Regions from separate parts of the Agrobacterium sp. NPDC058088 genome, predicted to be linked through region 2. Evidence: predicted binding sites of a transcription regulator. Region 2 holds the regulator's gene; each other region holds the start of a gene.
What was found. The regulator PhoB, encoded in region 2, activates phosphate uptake and scavenging genes when phosphate is short. The targets are predictions, from matches to a motif close to TGTCATNNANCTGTCAT.

Region 1 (3,264 bases), on a different contig from region 2:
GTGCGCCACATTTTGAAACCTGAGAAAATAGAGAGAGGAGCTGGAAGAAGGGAAGGATATCTCGGTAATAGCGATCAATTTCGAATCCGGATTTTCGACGCGACGGCTGATTAGGCTCGTTAAAGCTGACATGACTGTGAAGCCAAATGTCTCGAGATAAAAAGCCGCCTCTCTCGATCAGGAATCCAACGCAATAATGCTGAAAGGGCGTGCCCGGCCCGGAAGGGCACCCACTGTGCATCCCTGCCGGCAGCTTGCTCGCCATTCGTCGGTGCGGCCGGTACCGAAAACCGCGCCATTTATAATGTCCATGCGGCGCTGATGATCGACATCGTCAAGGTTCAAGACGCCAATATGGTGCAGGTGGTGAGCGCTGTGAGGAAGCGCCTCAATACGCTCAGTCTGCATCATGCGGATGGGCCTCGTAACCAAGAACGGCATTTTGCTGGTGGATTTCGCCAATAGCGAGCGGCGGCGCGGCTTTACTCTGAATGAGGCGCTGGCGAATGCCGGCGTCATCCGTTTCCGCCCGATCATCATGACGACGCTTGCAATGATCTTCGGCATGATCCCGCTCGGTCTCGCCGGTGGCGGAGGCGGCGCCCAGCGTGCGCCAATGGCGCATAACCCTGGTTGGCGGCCTCATCAGCTGCACGCTGCTGACCCTGATCGTGGTGCCCGCGCACCTGTCCTATATCCACAGCATCATCAGGCGTTTCGCGCGCCAGCTGCCGAAGGCGCCGGACAAGCAAGCCGAAACAGGAGCGGAAAATCGAACGCCATCACCGGTCTAAGCCGGTCGTCGGCCTGGCGCTCAGGTTTTTTCGCTGTCCTGGCGCTTCTTCTTTCCCTTCGGGCGAAAATCAACCAAAAGCGATTTCAGCTCGATATCGCGAACGCGCCTTGCCGCCTCGTCGGGGCGCACCCATTCTAAGAGGCGTTCTCCGCTTTCCTTGAAACTCGCATCAGCCTCGGTCACCTCGATCTGGAATACGTCGACCATGCAGGGCACGACGTCGCCATTGTCGAGCATTTTGAGATAGGTATAGCGGCCGATAGCGTCCTTTCTCACCCGGCCGCGCACGCCTGCCTCCTCCCATGCCTCGATCGCCGCCGCCTGATGCGGCTTCTTGCGTTTCATCGGCCAACCACGCGGAATGATCCAGCGTCCGCTGGTCCGGGAGGTGACGAGCAGGATTTCTATAGTCCCGCCATTGCCGGCATAACGGAAGCAGAGCGCAGCATATTGCTGCCGGAAAGCGCCGGTGAAGAGCTTTTCCGGAACAGCAGCCAGCTGCTGGAGCAATGTAAGCTGACGGGCCGGGCGGGTCTTCCGGCGTTTCTTGGCGGGTTTCATATCCGTTGATAGTGCCGATTTTCCGGGTTGCATCAATGCCCCGCGTGCATTTATGACAGTTTTATGACAATCACCCCCAACAACTAATATAGCGCCATTGAGGGCCAATTCGCATGATGAGTATTTTTCGCAAGCTGATGCCGCGCGAGGACCGTTTCTTCGACATGTTCAGCAAACATTCCGAAACCGTCATCAAAGCGGCTGCGGCCCTTGACCAACTTTTGAGCGGCGTCGACGTCGAGAAGAACTGCGATCTCATCGTCGCGCTGGAACACCAGGCGGACGATATCACCCGCGACGTTCTGCTTGCGGTCAGACGCAGCTTTATCACGCCCTTTGATCGTGGCGATATCAAGGACCTCATCCAGTCCATGGATGACGCCATCGACATGATGCACAAGACGGTCAAGACCATCCGCCTGTTCGAACAGAGCGAGTTCGATCCGCTGATGAAGGAAATGGGTCACGAGATCGTCCGCGCCGCGGGTCTGATTGCAGAAGCAATTCCGCTTCTCAACAAGGTGGGCACGAATGCGCAGCGCCTCTCCGCCATCGCCGAAGAGGTGACCCGCGTCGAAGGCCGCTCCGACGATCTCCACGATCAGGGTCTGAAAGACCTCTTCCGCCGCCACGGTGCAACCGGCAATGCCATGGCTTATATGACCGGCAGCGAAATCTACGGCGAACTCGAAAAGGTCGTCGACCGCTTCGAGGATGTGGCCAATGAGATTAGCGGCATCGTGATCGAGAACGTCTGATGGATGTCGCACTTGCCCTGCCGCTGCTTGTCGGCCTTATCGCCATCGCGCTGTTCTTTGATTTCCTGAATGGTTTGCACGACGCCGCCAATTCCATCGCCACCATCGTTTCCACCCGTGTGCTGCGGCCGCAATATGCGGTCGCCTGGGCAGCCTTCTTCAATTTCATCGCCTTCCTGTTCTTCGGCCTGCATGTGGCCGAAACGCTCGGCACCGGCATCATCGACCCCGCAATCGTTTCGCCGCAGGTCATCTTTTCAGCGCTGATCGGGGCGATCGTCTGGAACATCGTCACCTGGATTTTCGGCATTCCCTCCAGTTCGTCGCATGCGCTGATCGGCGGTCTTGTCGGTGCGGGATTTGCGAAGGTGGGCTTTAATTCCATCGTCTGGTCCGGCCTGCTGAAGACCGTCGGCGCGATCTTCATGTCGCCGGCCATCGGCTTTTTCCTCGCGCTCGTTCTCGTGCTTGCCGTGTCATGGCTGTTCGTGCGGCAGACGCCCTTTGCGGTCGACCGTACCTTCCGCATCATGCAGTTCATTTCCGCCTCGCTTTATTCGCTCGGCCACGGCGGCAATGACGCGCAGAAGACCATGGGCATCATCGCCGTCCTGCTTTTCAGCCAGGGGCATCTCGGCGAAAGCTTCTATGTGCCCTTCTGGGTGGTGATTTCCTGCCAGTCGGCCATGGCGCTCGGCACACTGTTCGGCGGCTGGCGCATCGTGCACACCATGGGGTCGAAAATCACCCGGTTGAACCCGATGCAGGGTTTCTGCGCCGAAACCGGCGGCGCGCTGACGCTGTTTGGCGCCACATGGCTCGGCATTCCTGTCTCCACCACCCACACGATCACCGGCGCCATCGTGGGCGTGGGTGCCGCTCGCCGCGTCTCGGCGGTGCGCTGGGGCCTTGCCGGCAATATCGTCATCGCCTGGATCGTGACCATGCCGGCCGCAGCACTCATCTCCGCTGCCGTTTACGGCCTAACGTCGCTGTTCGGCTGATAATTACCGATTGCCACTCTCCCGGAACAAAAATTGCCCTGCGGTTGTTGTTCCGGGAGATCAATGGGCAAGCGGATCGCAAGACATGGCGCGGCAGGTTTTCTGGAAGGGTTATCTGAAGCTGTCGCTGGTGACGGCCTCGGTT
Region 2 (3,264 bases):
GAAAACGTATCGAACAATGGCGCGGCGGCTTCGGCCATGGCTGTATCACTCCTTGCGCAAATGCGCTGTCAGACGGTTGTCAATAGGCTAGTGAGGTTATCCCTCGCCTGAAAATCAAAAATGCCGCCTCGCGGCGGCACGGGCACTATTGTCACTTCGCCTGCCGATGTCAACAAAAGTCCGTATTTCCTAGGCTTATCAAGCCCTAGTAGGTGGCGGCTCGGCAGACCCCAGGTGTTGCCTTTCTGACTCTACTCGCCAGCAAGTTGGGGAAAACCGGAAAATCGATTCGAGATGATTCCCGTGACTCTTGCCACGGAGTCTGCGTGGCACTAGGTTAATCGCTAATTACTAGACTGCATTGCGGCGGAACTAGTCACCAAAAATCAGGCAGAAACCACACTCGCGGCACATCCCGCGAGACGGAGAGGGATTCTGCCGAAAATACACGCGAAAAGCGGAGAAGCGGCATGAACTGGACAGACGAACGGGTCGAGAAACTCAAGAAATTGTGGTCCGAAGGGCTTAGCGCCAGCCAGATAGCAGCACAGCTGGGCGGTGTCAGCCGCAATGCCGTCATCGGCAAGGTCCACCGTCTTAACCTGCCGGGACGCGTCAAGGCTGGCGGTCCGGTCACTTCGGCGCGTTCCGCTCCCAAGCGTGCCGCGGCCCCCGCTCCACGCGCGACGAATTTCGTGGGCCGCGTCGGCACCGCGCCTGCTCGGGTTCTGACGCGTTCTAACGCAGCAACGGCTCTTCAGGAAGATATCGGCATCGAGACTGCGGAAGTCCTCGATTACGTTCCGTCCAGAAACGTTGTCACCCCGATTTCCCGTCGCCTGACGCTGACGGAACTCACCGAGCGCACCTGCAAGTGGCCGGTTGGCGATCCCTTGAAAGACGATTTCCATTTCTGCGGTTGTGAAGCGCTGGAATCTTCGCCCTATTGCAAGTTCCATGCGAAGCTCGCCTACCAGCCGGTCAGCGAGCGCCGTAAGGCTTGAGTGTTGCGGCACGCATTTGACACTCAAAAACTACGGGCCTTCGGGCCCGTTTTTTTGTGACACGTACGACGCTTCCCGGACGGCTATAGCAGAACACCAAGGCCTATTCATCGTCGTCGGGTTTCGCCCTTCAATCCGGATTTCGGTGGGCTCTCAACCGCTCGTCAAGCAGATGAAAGTATCGTGCTTGCGGAAGGTTCAAAATGAAAAAGCCCGACACCATCCCGGTTTCGGGCCTTTTCATTTTGGCGGAACGTCATGCTGAGGGGAACCGTCAGTTCGGTTCCGATCAGGCTTCCATCGAATATCCGGCACCGCGCACGGTGCGGATGACGTCCTGCATATGGGAAAAATTGAGCGCCTTACGCAGGCGTCCGACATGCACGTCGACGGTACGCTCATCGACGTAGATATCATGGCCCCAGACGCCATCCAGCAACTGCGAGCGGGAGAACACCCGGCCCGGAGAAGTCATCAGGAACTCCAGCAGGCGGAATTCCGTCGGGCCGAGACGCACTTCGCGGCTTTTGCGGTGAACGCGATGGGTCTCGCGATCCAGTTCTATATCGCCACATTTCAGCACCGAAGACAGAACCTCGGGGCGCGCCCGGCGCAGCATGGCCTTGACGCGGGCCATGAGTTCCGGCGTCGAGAACGGCTTGACGACATAATCGTCGGCGCCGGTGGCAAGGCCACGAACGCGCTCGCTCTCTTCGCCACGCGCCGTCAGCATGATGATGGGCAGACGTTCGGTTTCCGGCCGCATTCGGAGCCGCCGGCACAACTCGATGCCGGAAACGCCAGGCAGCATCCAGTCCAGGATGAGAAGATCCGGAATACGCTCCTGCAGCCTGATTTCCGCCTCATCGCCACGGGGTATCGTGTCGACGTCGTATCCCTCAGCCTCGAGATTGTAACGAAGCAGGACGCTCAGAGCTTCCTCATCTTCCACAACTGCAATCTTGGGCACCATATACTAACTCCGCAAGCCGCTGCTTGTCTGTTACTCGGTAACCGAACCGAGCGTGTTGGAACTGTCGTCCTTCGGACGTTCGCCTTCCGGCTGGCTGCCGGTGGTCATGTAATAGATCGTCTCGGCGATATTGGTGGCGTGGTCGCCGATACGCTCGATGTTCTTGGCGCAGAACAGAAGATGCGTGCAGGTGGTGATGTTGCGCGGATCTTCCATCATGTAGGTCAGAAGCTCACGGAAGAGCGACGTATACATGGCGTCGATTTCCTCGTCGCGCTCGCGGATGGCATTGGCCTTCTCCGCCGAACGTGTCGAATAGACGTCGAGGACTTCCTTGAGCTGTACCAGCGCCAACTCCGACAGGTGCTCTATGCCGCGGGCGAGCTTGCGCGGCACGCCCGTTCCGGCAACCGCGATGACACGCTTGGCAGTGTTCTTACCGAGGTCGCCAACACGTTCGAGGTCCGCTGCAATACGCAGCGTGCCGATGATCTCGCGAAGGTCTGCCGCCATCGGCTGGCGCCTGGCGATGGTGACGATGGCCTTGTCGCCGATCTCGCGCTCGGAATGGTCGAGGATCGCGTCGTCGGAAATGACCTTCTGGGCGAGTGCGGCGTCGGAGTTGACGAGCGCACGCACGGCGTCGGCACACATCTGTTCCGCGAGACCGCCCATTTCGGCGATACGACGCGTGAGGAATTTCAGTTCGTCGTCATAGGCCGACAGAATATGCGAATGGGTCGTTGTCTGTGTCATGGTCTAGTCCTCCGGCTTGGCCTGCATGCACGTACCCCGAAGCGGGCACGGCAGAGGCACCAGTCTTGTTCGGTTTCGATAAAACGCCGGCCGGGATCAGCCGAAGCGGCCCATGATGTAGTCCTGCGTGCGCTGGTCGTCCGGATTGGTGAACATCTTGTCGGTTTCGTTTTCTTCGACAAGGTGACCAAGGTGGAACATAGCCGTGCGCTGGGAAACACGCGCCGCCTGCTGCATGGAGTGCGTGACGATAACGATCGTGTAGTTGGTACGCAGCTCGTGGATCAGTTCCTCGACCTTTGCAGTCGCGATCGGGTCGAGCGCCGAGCAGGGCTCGTCCATCAGAATAACTTCCGGGCTGACGGCAACGGCGCGGGCAATGCACAAGCGCTGCTGCTGGCCACCGGAAAGACCCGTGCCGGATTCCTGCAGGCGGTCCTTCACCTCGTTCCAGAGACCGGCCTTCTGCAGGCTGTGCTCGACGATCTGATCCATATCCGCCTTGTTGCGGGCGAGACCGTGGATGCGCGG
Region 3 (3,264 bases), on a different contig from region 2:
CAGCGCCGCAAAGGCGATGACCGAGACGATGGTGGCGGGGATGAGGACGCGGCTTTGCCCCTTGCGATCCACCAGCCGGGAGATTTGTGGTGCTGCGGCGGCATTGGTCAAGGCGAAGGTGGCCGAAACGGCGCCAGCCAGCCAATACTCCCCATGGGTCTGCGAAAGCATGGCGACGATACCGATCGGGGCCATGGCGATGGGAAGGCGGGCGAAGAAACCGGCGACGGAAAAGCCTTTTGCCCCTGGAGCGCGGAAAATTTCTCTGTATGGATTAGCCATTGGGATGCACCTTGTTCAAAGGGTGTCCACCACATACATACGTGGCGTATGTAAATGAGACAATTGCATACGGTGCGTATGTCAACTAATATACGCCTCGTATGTGGAGAATGGAGAAAAAATGCGCAAACCTCGCAGCGAAATGATTGCCGAGACGCGGACTAAGCTTCTGGCTGCCGGCCGCAAGGCCTTTGGCAGCATCGGTTATGCGGAAGCGTCGATGGATGACTTCACCGCCGAAGCCGGTCTCACCCGCGGCGCGCTCTACCATCATTTTGGCGACAAAAAAGGCCTGCTGTCGGCGGTCGTGGCTGAAATCGATGCCGAGATGACAAAAAGGCTCTGCGATATCTCCTCTAAGGCCAATTCCCGATGGGAGGGCTTTGTCGAGGAGAATCTCGGTTATGTGCGCATGGCTCTCGAACCGGAAATCCAGCGGATCATGTTTCGCGATGGGCCGGCGGTGCTCGGCGATCCGTCGCGCTGGCCAAATGCCAATGGCTGTATCTCGGCCGTTGCGCGCAGCCTCAGCGCTCTGAAGGAGGAGGGCACCATCGGCGACATCGATCCGGAGGCATGCGCCCGCTTTATCAATGCGGCAAGCAGTAGCGCCGCCCAATGGATCGCCAATTCCGACGACCCCGAAACGACTTCGAAACGGGCGGTCGACAGTTTCCGGTCGTTTCTGGAGGGATTGCGGATCAGGAAAAACTGACCCTGTGCAGGGCGAAATCCCCGTGCTCCGTCACGCCCGATATGTCCGATACGACCATCTGCAAGTCATGCGACTGTCATATGGCGGGTCTAGGAGAGGTTGTAGTTTTCACATATCTCGAGAGAGGGGATTATGCGCAAAATTGTTGCCACTCTGGTCGCTTCGACCATTCTTGCCGCCGCCGTCCAGGCTGCCGAGGTTTATCCGCTGGATCGTGCCACGATCCTGACCGGTTCGCCGTTTGATTTCAAAGTCGAGTTCGCTTCCGTCGTGAAGCCGGAAGACGTCAAGATCACCGTTAATGGTCAGGATTACAAGGCAGCCCTCGGCAAGGACGCGGAATTCGTCGCCGAGGAAAAGGGTAAGGACAAGGTGTTCGGTTCGGCCGTCATCCTGCGCGGCGTTACGCTTGCCAATGCCGGTGACTACAAGGTTGAAGTCTCAGCCGGCGCCGAAACCAAGAACGTCACCTGGACCGTTTATGGCACGCCTGCCCAGGCGAAAGCCAAGAACGTGATCTTCCTGATTGCCGACGGCCTTTCGGTCGCCCATCGCACCGCCGCCCGCATCATGTCCAAAGGCATGACAGAGGGCAAGGCCAATGGCCGTCTCAACATGGACGACGTGCCGCCGGTCGCCTTCGTCGGCACCTCCGCCACCGACGCCGTCGCCACCGACAGCGCCAACATCATGTCCGCCTACATGACCGGTCACAAGACCGCCGTGAACGCAATCGGTGTTTACGCCGACCGCACCCCCGCCTCGCTCGACGATCCGAAGGTTGAAACGCTGGCAGAAGCGCTGCGTCGTCAGACCAGGAAATCGATCGGCATCATCACCACCGCCGAAGTGCAGGATGCGACGCCGGCTGCCGTCGTTGCCCACACCCGCAAGCGTGGCGACAAGGCCGAGATCAACGGCATGCTGTTCGACGTGAAGCCGGATGTTCTTCTCGGCGGCGGTTCCGCCTATTTCCTGCCGCAGGCCACGGCGGGGTCCAAGCGCAAGGACGACAAGGATTATATCGCCATGTTCAAGGAAGCCGGCTACACGCTGGCGACCAGCAAGGCGGAACTCGCAGCGGCGTCGGGCACCAATACCGGCAAGATCCTCGGCCTGTTCCACACCGGCAACATGGATACAACGCTTGACCGCGATTTCCTGAAAAAGGGCACCACGGCCAAGTTCCCGGACCAGCCGGGTCTCGTTGAAATGACCAAGGTCGCGCTCGACAATCTCTCGAAGAACCCGGACGGTTTCTTCCTGATGGTTGAAGCGGCCAATGTCGACAAGATGTCCCACCCGCTCGACTGGGATCGCGCCGTGGTCGATACGATCGAATTTGACAAGACCGTCGGCATCGCCCGCGAATTTGCGGCGAAGAACCCGGATACGCTGATCATCGTCACCGGCGACCACACGCATGGCGTTTCCATCATCGGCACCGTTGATGACAACAAGCCTGGCACCGATATGCGTGAAAAGGTCGGCACCTATGCCGAAGCCGGTTTCCCGAACTACGAAGACAAGAACGGCGATGGTTATCCTGATAACATCGACGTTTCGCGTCGCCTGTTCCTGAACGCCAATAACGGTCCTGATCACTACGAAACCTTCCGTCCGAAGCTCGATGGCCCGTTCACGCCAGCCGTGCAGAACGAAAAGAAGGAATATATCGCCAACGAGCAGTACAAGGATGTTCCCGGCGCCGTGCTCATTACGGGCATCCTTCCGAAGAGCGCGGAGAGTGGTGTCCATGCCGTTGACGACGTCGTGCTACAGGCCGAAGGCCCCGGTGCAGACGGTTTCCGCGGCTACATGGAACAGAGCGATGTTTACAAAGGGCTCGCTGAAGCTTTCGCACTTGGTACGAAACAGACCAACTAAGCTATGAACCCGGCAAGGGGGCGCCCACAATGGCGTGCCCTTGCCGTCACTTCCGGTATTGCATTGCCTGTCAAAGACGGCTGGCGATGAAAAACCTTCCAAACAGGAGATGGTCATGGGCAAGCCTGAGCAGACGCGGTTCAACCGCCGCCAGACATTGGGTTTTATCGCCGGTCTGCCCCTGCTGGCCGCCGGTACGCGCGCGCAGGCGACAAGCGATCTTACCTTTGACGAACTCTATGGCAAGGTCGGCGTCCTCGGGCTGGAATTCTCCGAAAAGGTCAAGCAGCTGAACGGCAGGGAAATCGCCATGCGCGGTTTCATGGCGCCGCCGCTGAAGGCCGAAGCGCAGTTTTTCGTTCTGACCGAAATACCCATGT

Region 1: the regulator PhoB is predicted to act here: its motif matches at 1,410-1,426, upstream of ACFVTJ_RS18110 (DUF47 family protein).
Region 3: the regulator PhoB is predicted to act here: its motif matches at 1,061-1,077, upstream of ACFVTJ_RS22845 (alkaline phosphatase).

The regions. Positions count from the first base shown of each region.
Region 1 covers NZ_JBHVSU010000007.1:37,446-40,709, reverse strand. Annotated here, with positions in the region: partial or broken gene ACFVTJ_RS18120 (efflux RND transporter permease subunit) at 407-794, shown strand; gene ACFVTJ_RS18115 (NUDIX hydrolase) at 815-1,357, opposite strand; gene ACFVTJ_RS18110 (DUF47 family protein) at 1,471-2,115, shown strand; gene ACFVTJ_RS18105 (anion permease) at 2,115-3,119, shown strand; gene ACFVTJ_RS18100 (Ku protein) at 3,205-3,264, shown strand, end outside.
Region 2 covers NZ_JBHVSU010000002.1:10,451-13,714, reverse strand. Annotated here, with positions in the region: gene ACFVTJ_RS05350 (aspartate aminotransferase family protein) at 1-38, opposite strand, end outside; gene ACFVTJ_RS05345 (GcrA family cell cycle regulator) at 471-1,004, shown strand; gene phoB (phosphate regulon transcriptional regulator PhoB) at 1,294-1,977, opposite strand; gene phoU (phosphate signaling complex protein PhoU) at 2,008-2,733, opposite strand; gene pstB (phosphate ABC transporter ATP-binding protein PstB) at 2,830-3,264, opposite strand, start outside.
Region 3 covers NZ_JBHVSU010000012.1:70,415-73,678, reverse strand. Annotated here, with positions in the region: gene ACFVTJ_RS22855 (MFS transporter) at 1-282, opposite strand, end outside; gene ACFVTJ_RS22850 (TetR/AcrR family transcriptional regulator) at 404-997, shown strand; gene ACFVTJ_RS22845 (alkaline phosphatase) at 1,130-2,884, shown strand; gene ACFVTJ_RS22840 (hypothetical protein) at 3,000-3,264, shown strand, end outside.